Regions from separate parts of the Sodalis sp. RH15 genome, predicted to be linked through region 1. Evidence: riboswitches for the same ligand, from Rfam matches in the RefSeq annotation. Region 1 holds a riboswitch; each other region holds the start of a gene.
The links. A riboswitch is a leader RNA that binds a small molecule or an ion and turns the genes downstream of it on or off. The one in region 1 is predicted to bind cobalamin.

Region 1 (3,133 bases):
TCATACTCTTTATCAAACAGATTGGCTATTCTACCACGAACCGTCAGGTGTGGCGTTAACGGATAAGAAGCGGCAATGTCCCATAAACTGACGCCCCCCATCTTCACCACCTGTTCAGTGTTATAATCCGTGTCATAACGCTGGCCGAGGTAATGGTAGTTAAGAGACCAGTCAATGGACGCCACTTGCCAATCCAACTGGTATTTTATCTGCTGCTTGGCCCGGCGGGCCAGGATCTGGTCCGTGGTGGCGTCTCGGGGATCGAGATATTCCAGGGTTAATTGATGCCGGAGCGGGCCGGTATCTACCGAGGCGGTCCATTCCACCCCTTTGATACGGGCTTTGCCGATATTGTAGTAGCGTTCATCCGCCGTATCGTAATCGATGAGATTATCAATATCGTTGCGATAAGCCGAAATACGCCAGTCCACCGGACCTGTCAGTCCTTCAACGCCGCCTTCCCATTGTTTGCTCTCTTCGGGATCCAGGTTGGCGTTACCGCCATAAGCGCCGTAGAGCTGGCCCAGGTTCGGCGCCTTGTACGCGGTGCCGTAAGAGCCGATCAGGCGGTAGCCTTCGATAAACTCCCAGGCGGCGCTGCTTTGCCAGGTGCCGTGCCAGCCAAATTGTGAATTGTCATCTCCCCGCACCGCGCCTTCCAATGTCACCGGTCCGAAAAGCTGCTGCGTCGTGGCATAGATGCCTGTGTTGTGCTGCTCGTAGCCATCGGTGAGGTAGTCGGTACCGGGTTCGGTTGTCTGTTTCTGCCAATCCACCCCGGCGCTGACCAGACCGTGAGTGACGTGGAGGGTATTGCCCCATTGCAGGTTGTATTGATCGGAATCGTCCAGGGTAGCGGAAGCCGAATAGGGTCCGTATTTGGGATCGTAGTTATAGTCCTTGGTATGGCTATAGCTGTATGAGAGCTGGGAGGCGTATATACCTTCCTGAAAACGCAGGCCGGTATCATAGGTGCGGCTATATAACTGGCGGGTATCGAGCAGCGCATCTTCATGCGCCGGGTCGGTATAGGCATAAGTGCCGTCATAAGCGGTACGATTGTCGTAGCCATACACCCGCGCGAAACCGCTGAACTGTTGATTGAACGTATGATCCAACGACGCGAACAGGGTCTTGCTCATGAATCCGTCCCGGTCGGGCTGCGCCGGATCGCCATAAGGGTCGGGCAAATTGGCCTGCACATCGAATCCGCGGGTATAGGTGTAATTTCCCGCCACCGTGGCCACGGTATTATCCCCCAGCCGCTGCTGAGTGGACCCATCGTAACTTTGGTAACCCTTTGAACCCATGCCGGCGCTCAGGGTGGTTCCGGGTTTTTCGCGGGTGGTGATGATATTGACCACCCCGCCGATGGCGTCCGAGCCGTAGACGGCGGAGCGCGGACCGCGGATAAATTCGATGCGCTGAACCAGAGAGATGGGAATTTGGCTAAGATCGGATGAGCCGGAAATCCCAGCCTGATTCAAACGCACGCCATCGATGAGCACCAGGGCGTGACTGGAATTGGTGCCGCGAATGAACAGAGAGCTTTGCTGTCCCAGTCCGCCGTATTGCGCGATATCCACGCCCGGTAAACGGCTTAAGGCTTCAGCTACCGATTTGATTTGGCCACGGTCGATATCCTCGCGTGTCACGACGCTGGTGGGCGCAAGCACTGATGAAACCGGCTGTGGAAAACGATTTGCCGAAACAATAAGTGTGTCATTACTGCCGTTTGGAGCGTTGTTATCCTGCGCCCACCCGGAGAATGTCGTAACGGACAATGCCGCCAGAACGGTATTTTTGATAGTCAACATTGACGTAGCATCCAATAGATAAAATAGGATGCCGCAGGTTCCGTGTTTGATAGCACGCGATAAACAGGGATATTGCGACGAAATACCGGCAGGTTTTCGGGCTTGGGATGTGTTTAACACCAGGCGACGACTTCCCGTCGAAAAGACAGTGTCTGCTTCCGCTATCGCCCTGACGTCCCCTCACCGCTGCGCGTCAGCTCCAGCTTAGAACTGGATTCCCTTTTAACTCACAAGAGACCGGGCAAATATCCTACAATCAAAGGGATAATTATGTCTATAGAACTCATTAGGTAAGAAATTATAAATTGAACAGCATTGGACATCATCCATTTATCCCCTACAATCCCCACAAACCGATAAAGTTGGCCCATATCGACGAGAAATCATCATGACTACCGAGACGTTGCCTATCGACGCTTACGAAACGCAATTGGCTGAAAAAGCCGCCCGACTAAAAGCGATGATGGCAGCTTACCGGGCGCCGGAGCCGGAAATATTCCGTTCACCGGTAAATCATTACCGGATGCGAGCCGAATTCAGGATTTGGCATGAAGAGCAGGACCTCTACCACATCATGTTTGATCCGCTCACCAAAGAGCGTATCCGCATCGATTTCTTTGCCGCCGGCAGCGAGTTAATCAATGGGTTGATGACGGCAATGATCCAGGCCTTGCGCCTTTCGCCGGTTTTACGCCGTAAGCTTTTTCAGCTGGATTATCTCACCACCATGAGCGGTAAAGCGGTCATCACGCTGATATACCACCGTCCGTTGGATGACGAATGGCGCGAGGCCGCCGCAGCGCTGCGGGATGAATTGCGGGCGCAGGGTTTTGCGGTAAATCTCATCGGCCGGGCCGCCAAAACCAAAATTTGCCTGGACCGGGATTATGCGGATGAAAGATTGCCGGTATCGGGAAGGGAACTCATCTACCGGCAGATTGAAAACAGCTTTACCCAGCCGAATGCCGCCGTCAATATCCATATGCTGGAGTGGGCGCTGGCGGCAACCCAAGACGCACGGGGAGACTTGCTGGAGCTGTACTGCGGCAACGGGAATTTTTCGCTGGCGCTGGCGCGTAACTTTGAGCGGGTGCTGGCGACGGAGATAGCCAAGCCTTCGGTGGAAGCGGCACAGTATAATATTGCCGCCAACCATATCGGCAATGTGCAGATCATCCGCATGTCGGCGGAGGAGTTTACCCAGGCCATGCAGGGTGTGCGGGAATTTACCCGGCTGAAAGATATCGACCTGGCCAGTTACCGCTGCGAAACTATTTTTGTCGATCCGCCGCGCAGCGGGTTGGATGACGCCACGG
Region 2 (3,133 bases), 230 kb from region 1:
CATTGAAAAACAAAACGTCATTTTATTTAATGTGAAAGTATATTTTAAATTTACATGGGATTTTTGATATGAAGCATGTCACATATCGATTAAGGCGGTAAAAATATATTCAGGGCCTGGCAGGGAGGGGCCCAAGAGTTGGGCATAAGAATGGGAAAATTGCCCCCCGACGGAGGCGTTTGCAGTCATGGGGCCAGTGGTGTCGGTAATGGCGGGAAATGATTATTCGCCGATGCGGGAATCGGCAGTGCAGAGCGCCCTGAAACAGGCGCCGCTCATTCAGGCGTTTTTGCCGTCAATAAGACGCCGCATTCCATATGACGGGTGTAAGGGAATTGATCAAACAGCGCCATGCGTATGATGTCGTGAGTTTGAGAAAGGGATTCCAAATTGCGGCACAATGACTCGGGATTGCACGAGATATACAGGATGCGCGGATAACACCGCACCAGCTCCACCGTGGCGTCATCCAACCCGCTGCGCGGCGGATCGACAAAAATAGTTTCGCAGCGGTAACTGGCCAGGTCGATATCTTTCAGCCGGGTAAATTCCCGCACACCCTGCATGGCCTGGGTAAACTCCTCCGCCGACATGCGGATGATCTGCACATTGCCGATATGGTTGGCGGCAATATTATACTGTGCCGCTTCCACCGAAGGCTTGGCTATCTCCGTCGCCAGCACCCGCTCAAAGTTACGCGCCAGCGCCAGCGAAAAATTCCCGTTGCCGCAGTACAGCTCCAGCAAGTCTCCCCGTGCGTCTTGGGTTGCCGCCAGCGCCCACTCCAGCATATGGATATTGACGGCGGCATTCGGCTGGGTAAAGCTGTTTTCAATCTGCCGGTAGATGAGTTCCCTTCCCGATACCGGCAATCTTTCATCCGCATAATCCCGGTCCAGGCAAATTTTGGTTTTGGCGGCCCGGCCGATGAGATTTACCGCAAAACCCTGCGCCCGCAATTCATCCCGCAGCGCTGCGGCGGCCTCGCGCCATTCGTCATCCAACGGACGGTGGTATATCAGCGTGATGACCGCTTTACCGCTCATGGTGGTGAGATAATCCAGCTGAAAAAGCTTACGGCGTAAAACCGGCGAAAGGCGCAAGGCCTGGATCATTGCCGTCATCAACCCATTGATTAACTCGCTGCCGGCGGCAAAGAAATCGATGCGGATACGCTCTTTGGTGAGCGGATCAAACATGATGTGGTAGAGGTCCTGCTCTTCATGCCAAATCCTGAATTCGGCTCGCATCCGGTAATGATTTACCGGTGAACGGAATATTTCCGGCTCCGGCGCCCGGTAAGCTGCCATCATCGCTTTTAGTCGGGCGGCTTTTTCAGCCAATTGCGTTTCGTAAGCGTCGATAGGCAACGTCTCGGTAGTCATGATGATTTCTCGTCGATATGGGCCAACTTTATCGGTTTGTGGGGATTGTAGGGGATAAATGGATGATGTCCAATGCTGTTCAATTTATAATTTCTTACCTAATGAGTTCTATAGACATAATTATCCCTTTGATTGTAGGATATTTGCCCGGTCTCTTGTGAGTTAAAAGGGAATCCAGTTCTAAGCTGGAGCTGACGCGCAGCGGTGAGGGGACGTCAGGGCGATAGCGGAAGCAGACACTGTCTTTTCGACGGGAAGTCGTCGCCTGGTGTTAAACACATCCCAAGCCCGAAAACCTGCCGGTATTTCGTCGCAATATCCCTGTTTATCGCGTGCTATCAAACACGGAACCTGCGGCATCCTATTTTATCTATTGGATGCTACGTCAATGTTGACTATCAAAAATACCGTTCTGGCGGCATTGTCCGTTACGACATTCTCCGGGTGGGCGCAGGATAACAACGCTCCAAACGGCAGTAATGACACACTTATTGTTTCGGCAAATCGTTTTCCACAGCCGGTTTCATCAGTGCTTGCGCCCACCAGCGTCGTGACACGCGAGGATATCGACCGTGGCCAAATCAAATCGGTAGCTGAAGCCTTAAGCCGTTTACCGGGCGTGGATATCGCGCAATACGGCGGACTGGGACAGCAAAGCTCTCTGTTCATTCGCGGCACCAATTCCAGTCACGCCCTGGTGCTCATCGATGGCGTGCGTTTGAATCAGGCTGGGATTTCCGGCTCATCCGATCTTAGCCAAATTCCCATCTCTCTGGTTCAGCGCATCGAATTTATCCGCGGTCCGCGCTCCGCCGTCTACGGCTCGGACGCCATCGGCGGGGTGGTCAATATCATCACCACCCGCGAAAAACCCGGAACCACCCTGAGCGCCGGCATGGGTTCAAAGGGTTACCAAAGTTACGATGGGTCCACTCAGCAGCGGCTGGGGGATAATACCGTGGCCACGGTGGCGGGAAATTACACCTATACCCGCGGATTCGATGTGCAGGCCAATTTGCCCGACCCTTATGGCGATCCGGCGCAGCCCGACCGGGACGGATTCATGAGCAAGACCCTGTTCGCGTCGTTGGATCATACGTTCAATCAACAGTTCAGCGGTTTCGCGCGGGTGTATGGCTACGACAATCGTACCGCTTATGACGGCACTTATGCCTATACCGACCCGGCGCATGAAGATGCGCTGCTCGATACCCGCCAGTTATATAGCCGCACCTATGATACCGGCCTGCGTTTTCAGGAAGGTATATACGCCTCCCAGCTCTCATACAGCTATAGCCATACCAAGGACTATAACTACGATCCCAAATACGGACCCTATTCGGCTTCCGCTACCCTGGACGATTCCGATCAATACAACCTGCAATGGGGCAATACCCTCCACGTCACTCACGGTCTGGTCAGCGCCGGGGTGGATTGGCAGAAACAGACAACCGAACCCGGTACCGACTACCTCACCGATGGCTACGAGCAGCACAACACAGGCATCTATGCCACGACGCAGCAGCTTTTCGGACCGGTGACATTGGAAGGCGCGGTGCGGGGAGATGACAATTCACAATTTGGCTGGCACGGCACCTGGCAAAGCAGCGCCGCCTGGGAGTTTATCGAAGGCTACCGCCTGATCGGCTCTTACGGCACCGCGTACAAGGCGCCGAACCTGGGCCAGCTCTACGGCGCTTATGGCGGTAACGCCAACCTGGATCCCGAAGAGAGCAAACAATGGGAAG
Region 3 (3,133 bases), 1.6 Mb from region 1:
GTGAAGCGGAATAGTGAACAGCAGCCGGCTGCCATGGGTGAACAGCACGCTTAAAAATACCAGCCAGGCAATACCCATCGGCATGATCAAGCGTTTTAACAATGCCCTGCGGTCAAAGGGCATAACGCAAAACAGACTGATGGCGGCCAGCCATAATGCCAGCGCCAGATACCATTGGCTCAAGACGGAAGCCACCGCCACCGCCGACAGCAAAACAACGGTTTTTATCCGGCTGTCCAGCCGGCGCAGGGGACTGGAGGATTCATCGGCGAAACGCGCCAGGCTCATGATTCTTCTTCTTTGCTCCCGACGGCGTTGCCCTTGCCGCCAAACAGCTTCAGCCAATGATATCCCACAATCAGGCCGGCGAAAAAGTTGGCCACGGAAAAGGCCCCCACCTCGGCATCCCCCGGCAATTCCACAAAGGGATGATGAGGTTTGTGCGCCACGCCGGTGGCCAAATCATTGACGTGGTTATCCGTACCGCTGCCGTCCATGTTGTGGGAATTCATATAGGTCCCCGAGGCAAAGATAAACAGCAGGATAACGCACATGACCGCCAGCATGGTTTTGGTGAAACCATCAAAAAATTGGGTTTTTTTCGCCTCTTCGGTCGGAGTCTCAATCTGCAATGACATGTTATGCTCCCGTTCTCGTCAAGATTCCCGGCAACAGGTCAGGACGCCGGCTGACCATGGCCTGCAGCACCGCGGCGGTAAAAACCGCCTCGGCCACCGCCAGCGGCAGCTGCGTCGGACCGTAGCCCATGAAAAAAATCATCCACTGCTTCACCAGCGGAACGTTGCCGTGCAGGCTTAACGCCAGCTCAAACGCGCTGGTGAGATAGGTCACCAAATCCCCCACCAGGCCGGCCATGCCCGCGGCGAGCCATAACGGAAAACGAAACGCCCTGAAGAATTTCCACACGGCGTAACCGGAAAAAGCCCCGGCAATGCCCATGGAGACCGTATTGGCGCCGATGGTGGTAATGCCGCCATGGCCCAGGAAGACCGCCTGGAAAAACAGCACAATCATCGACACCACCGCGGTGGCGAACGGACCGATAATAATCGCCGCCAATGGTGTGCCGCACGGATGAGAGCTGGAGCCGGTGACCGGCACCGGCAAATGCATCGCCGAGATAACAAACACCGCGACGCCGATCATGGCGAGGAAAGGTTTATAAGCGAGATTAGTTTTGATTTTTCGTTTTATTTCATAGATGCCCGGCACAACAAAAACCGCCGTCACGGCATAATAAACGGCGCACGCCGTCAGCGGTAAAATTCCATCTTCGATATGCATGCCTGATCCTCACGAGTGTCAACTATACCCATCATCTCTCTCGTTGCAGCTGTGCTGGATAGACTCTTTCACTCGAATAACCTGCCTGAGTAAGCCTCATCGGGATTTTTCGCTTGCCGCCGCTTGAAAACCATTGGGTATATAACACAAATTAAAAAACCAACATGCGGCAGTGAAGGAAGGAAAATAAGTTCAGACACGGGGAATGTTAACCACTCTCGCCGCGAAGTTATAACCGAACCCTTCCCATCACCCCGGGGATTGGTACTTCCTGTATGAGATGGGCCGGTCTCCTGGCTTGCCGTCATTCTTCTTTACCGCCTTCCCATGTCATAAAACACAGTGGCTGAAGGTAAATTCGTCAGGCTTACAGTAGCGGGGGCTGCGCCGGAATATTGATTATCCCAAAAGGGATCTGCACCGGCTTTCCGTTTCACCCGCCTCGCGATCGCGAAGCTAAGGCACCCAAATCTCGGAAATTTATCCTGAGTTTTTTTTCAATTAACGTCAAGGGATAAATAAACCTTATGTCGGGATTTTGTTGCGGTAGATCATGATAAGAAGAAATGATGAACGGGAGAAATTAGCGGGTGGATATCAGATTTTGTTAGGGAGGCGGGGGTTGTGCTTAAAATACCGGAAAATATTTGTAACGGTGAAATATGATTTACATCAAATATTGCCTTATAAAATTTAATTAGAAACATGCATCTAAATCAATTTTATAAAATCAAGAAATCAAGCAACCTGCTTATTGCGCCGATTAAAACAACCGGCGCGACATTATAATATTATTCTATTATTTCAATTGGCGGTGCGGCAAATCCGCCTGGAGCTGTATATCCCCAACCAATCCATGCCTGCGAATTTTCCGGTATTAAAATTGGTGGGATATCGTCGCCAGCGTCAAAAGGTGTAACGCCATCCCACACACAGACATTTATGACCACACCGTTTTGAATTTCTGCATAGTTTGCCATACACCTCACCACTCTATTTCTATAAAACCAGCGCTACCAGCGCCACCATTTCCACCACTGCCACCGCCAGAATATGGCGTTGCGCCGCCAGAACCACCAGCCCCATAACCACCCGCTGGAAGACCGTTCGGGCCGGCACTACCAATACCCGCGCGCTGATTGCCCCCACCCCCACCGAATGGCGAACTACCACCATTGCCCGATAAACCAGGCCAGCCATTTATTGAAGTATTTGCGCCCGGTGAGGCACTGTCACTTCCAGAACCGCCTTGAGGAAATCCGCTACCACCCGCACCTCCGCCCAAGGCTCCAGTACTGATACCAGCCCGGCCGACACTGCCGCCATTTCCCCCCGACAAGGTGATTAATGATCCTACTATCGTGTTCCCTCCGTTAGAACCCTTTGTGGCATTGTCTGAGCCCTGTCCACCTCCAGTACCTCCCGATCCAGCTCCACCTATGGTAATAGGAACTACCTGTCCTGGCGTCACACTGAGCACCGCTCTCTGAATCGATTGACCAGCACCGCCCCCGCCAGCGCAAGAGCCGGAAGCATTTGCTATATTGTTACTGCCGCCCCCGCCGCCAGCGCATCCGGAAATATAAATCGTTGTAACGCCTACCGGCACAGTGAAATTGCCGCTGGAGGTAAACGTAGCAAAACCATGGGGCGCCAGGGCTTCATAATCCGCCTGGGCGGTGACGTTAGCACCGGCACCTGCGGCAAAGGATTTGAAGTTGTTTGTTGTCATTAGAAATCCTCCAATAATTTTATCGAATGGATATAATGATTAAGTGAGCATATATTCAAAATTTGTATATATATAATCACGTTTAAACTTACAGGT
Region 4 (3,133 bases), 2.8 Mb from region 1:
AATTAATGGCCGTCCTGCATTGTAAATAGCGAAAATGATTGGCGCGGCTATAGCAAAAATTAGGTTTGATTATTTAATAAAGCGAGCTGTGATCGGTCAGGGGGAAATGAACAGCCATAGCAAATATCCGTAATTGAAGTTTCAGTATTCAATTAACCGACTTGAAAAGTAAGAAAAGTTATGATCTGAGCTGATAATGTTCATTCCACAGAAAATGAATAATAACGAAAAAGTGTTATCTGATTTAAAACGACAAACCCAGCATTGACGGTATCTGTAGTCCGATGGGCGCTTAAAATTGATTATGGTTTTACTATTTATTACCTGCGGCGTTCTCCCGGCGCGGCGGGAAACGGCGTTTTGCCTTATGTGCTATCGAACCCCCGTTTTGATAATTGTGTACCGGAGCACATTATCAAATGGGTAAAAAATGATTGAATCTAAGGTAGCTTTGAAGAAGAAAGGGGGGAATATGAATTCCGGCAGTTTCATGGATTCAGATTTGATAAATAAAATCGCGCAGGATTTCGCTAATGCCACCAATCTGGCGGTTGTGGTGGTGAATATTCACGGCGAGGAAGTCTCGGATTTATATCACTTCACCCCTTTTTGTCAATTAATGCGCCAGGATCCGGAGATGAGCCGGCGCTGCCGTATGAGCGACAGGTGCGGCGGACTGGAAGCGTCAAAATCCAATCAGCCCTGCATTTACCGCTGCCACGCCGGCCTGACCGACTTCTCCATTCCGCTGCTTATCAGCGGACATTTGGTTGGGTTTGTCTTATGCGGACAGGTCCGGGTGCATGACACCGTAACCCTGCCTTCGGTGCAGGACTGTACCAGCAGGGCTTGGCAAAAAGATTATCAATTAACTGAAAGCTATGAAAAAATTCCGGTGGTGGATTTCGATCGCCTCATCTCATCCGCCGATTTGCTGAAAATGATTGTGGATAACTACCTGAAACAGCAGTTGGAAGTGGTGGTATTCAAGGAGCACGGCGACGGGCCGCTAGAACGCCGGACGGCGGTTCCCAGCCAGCACGAGAGCAAGATGAAAAAAGCGTTGCGCTGCATCGACAATCATTACTTCGAGGATCTGCGGCTGGAAGACGTGGCGGCGATGGTCTACCTCAGTCCCTATTATTTCAGCAAACTGTTCAAGAAATACCAGGGGGTCGGCTTCAACGCTTATGTTAATCAATTGCGTATGCAAAGCGCCCGGCAGATGCTTGAACAAAGCGATTGGCCCATCGCCACTATTGCCCGCAATCTCGGATTTTCTCAGGCAAGCTACTTTTGCAAGTTATTTCGCCAAACCTACCGTATTACTCCTCAGGCCTATCGTGAACAGCGCTTTTCGCCGCCGGAAAATAAAGATATCGTTGCTTTATTTAATTAATTTTATCCCTTTAAATTGACGTAACAAAAAAATGTTATCGCCATCCGATAAATTCCAAATAAATCCGCCGCCGCGAACATTTTTTTTGATCCGAAAGGGGGTATATTCACCTTTGAATACTTTACATTAGTCATCAACGGCCGATTGCCCGGCTTCACCAGGGCCGCCGGCCGCTGTGGAAAAGTACATTTTGCATTCAGGTGAAACGTGCCGCAAGGCCGTTAGGGAAGGAGGTGAAAATCCTCCGCAGCCCCCGCTGCTGTGATGCCGACGACTCCGTGATAACCACTGATCTCAGCCGATTGGGAAGGTTCGGAGAAGGATGACGCCAAGCCAGAAAACCTGCCTGATTGCCTATAGCCTTTATAGGCTCGGTAACAACTCCTTCGGCGGGAAGCGGGTTGTCCCAACAATGCCGTCGGGACAGTGAGTCTCCCGCAGCCTTTGTTTGCGACAATCCCCAGCGGCGCCTCTGGGGAGTAACGGGATGAAGATGAAAGCGATACTCATCGGCGGCGCGCAAAGCGGGACAGGCAAGACCTTGCTCACCCTGGGACTGCTGCGCGCCCTGGCGCGGCGAGGTTTGCGGGTGCAGCCCTTCAAATGCGGGCCGGATTATATCGATACCGGCTGGCATCAGGCGGTAAGCGGTATTCCCTCGCACAATCTCGATGCCTATATGCTTGAATCGTCAACGCTGAACGGTCTGTTCAACCGTCATATGTCCGATGCCGATATCGGTATCATTGAAGGCGTCATGGGTCTTTACGACGGGCTGGGCAGCGATGGGGATCGGTGCAGCAGCGCATCCCTGGCCAAGCAGCTGAGGGTGCCGGTGATACTGGTTATCGACGGCAAAGCGGTTTCCACCTCGGCGGCGGCAGTCGTCTTGGGGTTCAAGCAGTTTGACCCGGCGGTAAATATCGCCGGCGTCATTATCAATCGCGTTTCCTCGGAAAATCATTTCAACCTCATCAAAACCGCCATCCTGCGCTACTGCAATGTGCCGGTATTGGGTTACCTGCCGCCATTGCCTGACTGGAATTTACCCTCCCGCCATCTGGGGCTGATTCCGGCGCGGGAGTCCGAACGCGGGCAAACCCAATGGGAGCAGTTGGCTGACGGCGTTGAGCAACATATCGATCTGGATAGATTGCTGGCATTGGCCGAGTGCCGCCCCGATGTAGGCCGGCTGCCCGCGCTGCCGGGCCATGAGCGTTATTCCGGGCTGACCCTGGCCCTGGCGGACGACGAGGCGTTTAATTTTTATTATCCCGACAACCTGCGGATGCTGCAGGATATCGGCGTACGAATTATCCGTTTCAGTCCGCTGCACGATCGGGTTTTACCTCCCTGCCAAATGATCTACCTCGGCGGCGGTTTCCCGGAAATGTTCCCGACCCAGCTGGCGGATAATCGGCCCATGCGCCAGGCGCTGCTGCGCGCCGGACAGAACGGCGCCGCCATCTATGCCGAATGCGGCGGCCTGATGTATCTGGGGGCGGCGCTGATAGTACAGGACGGCACCAGCTATCCCATGGTGGGACTGCTGCAGGGCTTTAGCCGCATGACCCAGGGGCTTAAACGCTTCGGTTATTGTGAAGGCCGGTCGTTAAGCGACAATCTGCTGGCGGGCCGGGGTGAAACCCTGCGCGGGCACGAGTTCCACCACTCCGAATACATCACCGATGAAACGCCGCTGTTTCGCATGAGCAAAACCGCCGCCAACGGGGA

Region 2: linked by a shared signal. The riboswitch ahead of btuB (TonB-dependent vitamin B12 receptor BtuB) and the one ahead of btuB (TonB-dependent vitamin B12 receptor BtuB) in region 1 are both predicted to bind cobalamin.
Region 3: linked by a shared signal. The riboswitch ahead of ACL2XO_RS07720 (energy-coupling factor ABC transporter permease) and the one ahead of btuB (TonB-dependent vitamin B12 receptor BtuB) in region 1 are both predicted to bind cobalamin.
Region 4: linked by a shared signal. The riboswitch ahead of ACL2XO_RS15430 (cobyrinate a,c-diamide synthase) and the one ahead of btuB (TonB-dependent vitamin B12 receptor BtuB) in region 1 are both predicted to bind cobalamin.

What each region holds. Positions count from the first base shown of each region.
Region 1 is NZ_CP178738.1:7,059-10,191, forward strand. It holds gene btuB (TonB-dependent vitamin B12 receptor BtuB) at 1-1,817, opposite strand, end outside; cobalamin riboswitch at 1,887-2,074, opposite strand; gene trmA (tRNA (uridine(54)-C5)-methyltransferase TrmA) at 2,206-3,133, shown strand, end outside.
Region 2 is NZ_CP178738.1:5,978,856-5,981,988, reverse strand. It holds gene trmA (tRNA (uridine(54)-C5)-methyltransferase TrmA) at 276-1,385, opposite strand; cobalamin riboswitch at 1,517-1,704, shown strand; gene btuB (TonB-dependent vitamin B12 receptor BtuB) at 1,774-3,133, shown strand, end outside.
Region 3 is NZ_CP178738.1:1,642,502-1,645,634, reverse strand. It holds gene cbiQ (cobalt ECF transporter T component CbiQ) at 1-288, opposite strand, end outside; gene ACL2XO_RS07725 (hypothetical protein) at 285-638, opposite strand; gene ACL2XO_RS07720 (energy-coupling factor ABC transporter permease) at 640-1,305, opposite strand; cobalamin riboswitch at 1,571-1,789, opposite strand; gene ACL2XO_RS07715 (hypothetical protein) at 2,097-2,285, opposite strand; gene ACL2XO_RS07710 (hypothetical protein) at 2,305-2,505, opposite strand.
Region 4 is NZ_CP178738.1:3,383,591-3,386,723, reverse strand. It holds gene pocR (transcriptional regulator PocR) at 473-1,399, shown strand; cobalamin riboswitch at 1,581-1,764, shown strand; gene ACL2XO_RS15430 (cobyrinate a,c-diamide synthase) at 1,893-3,133, shown strand, end outside.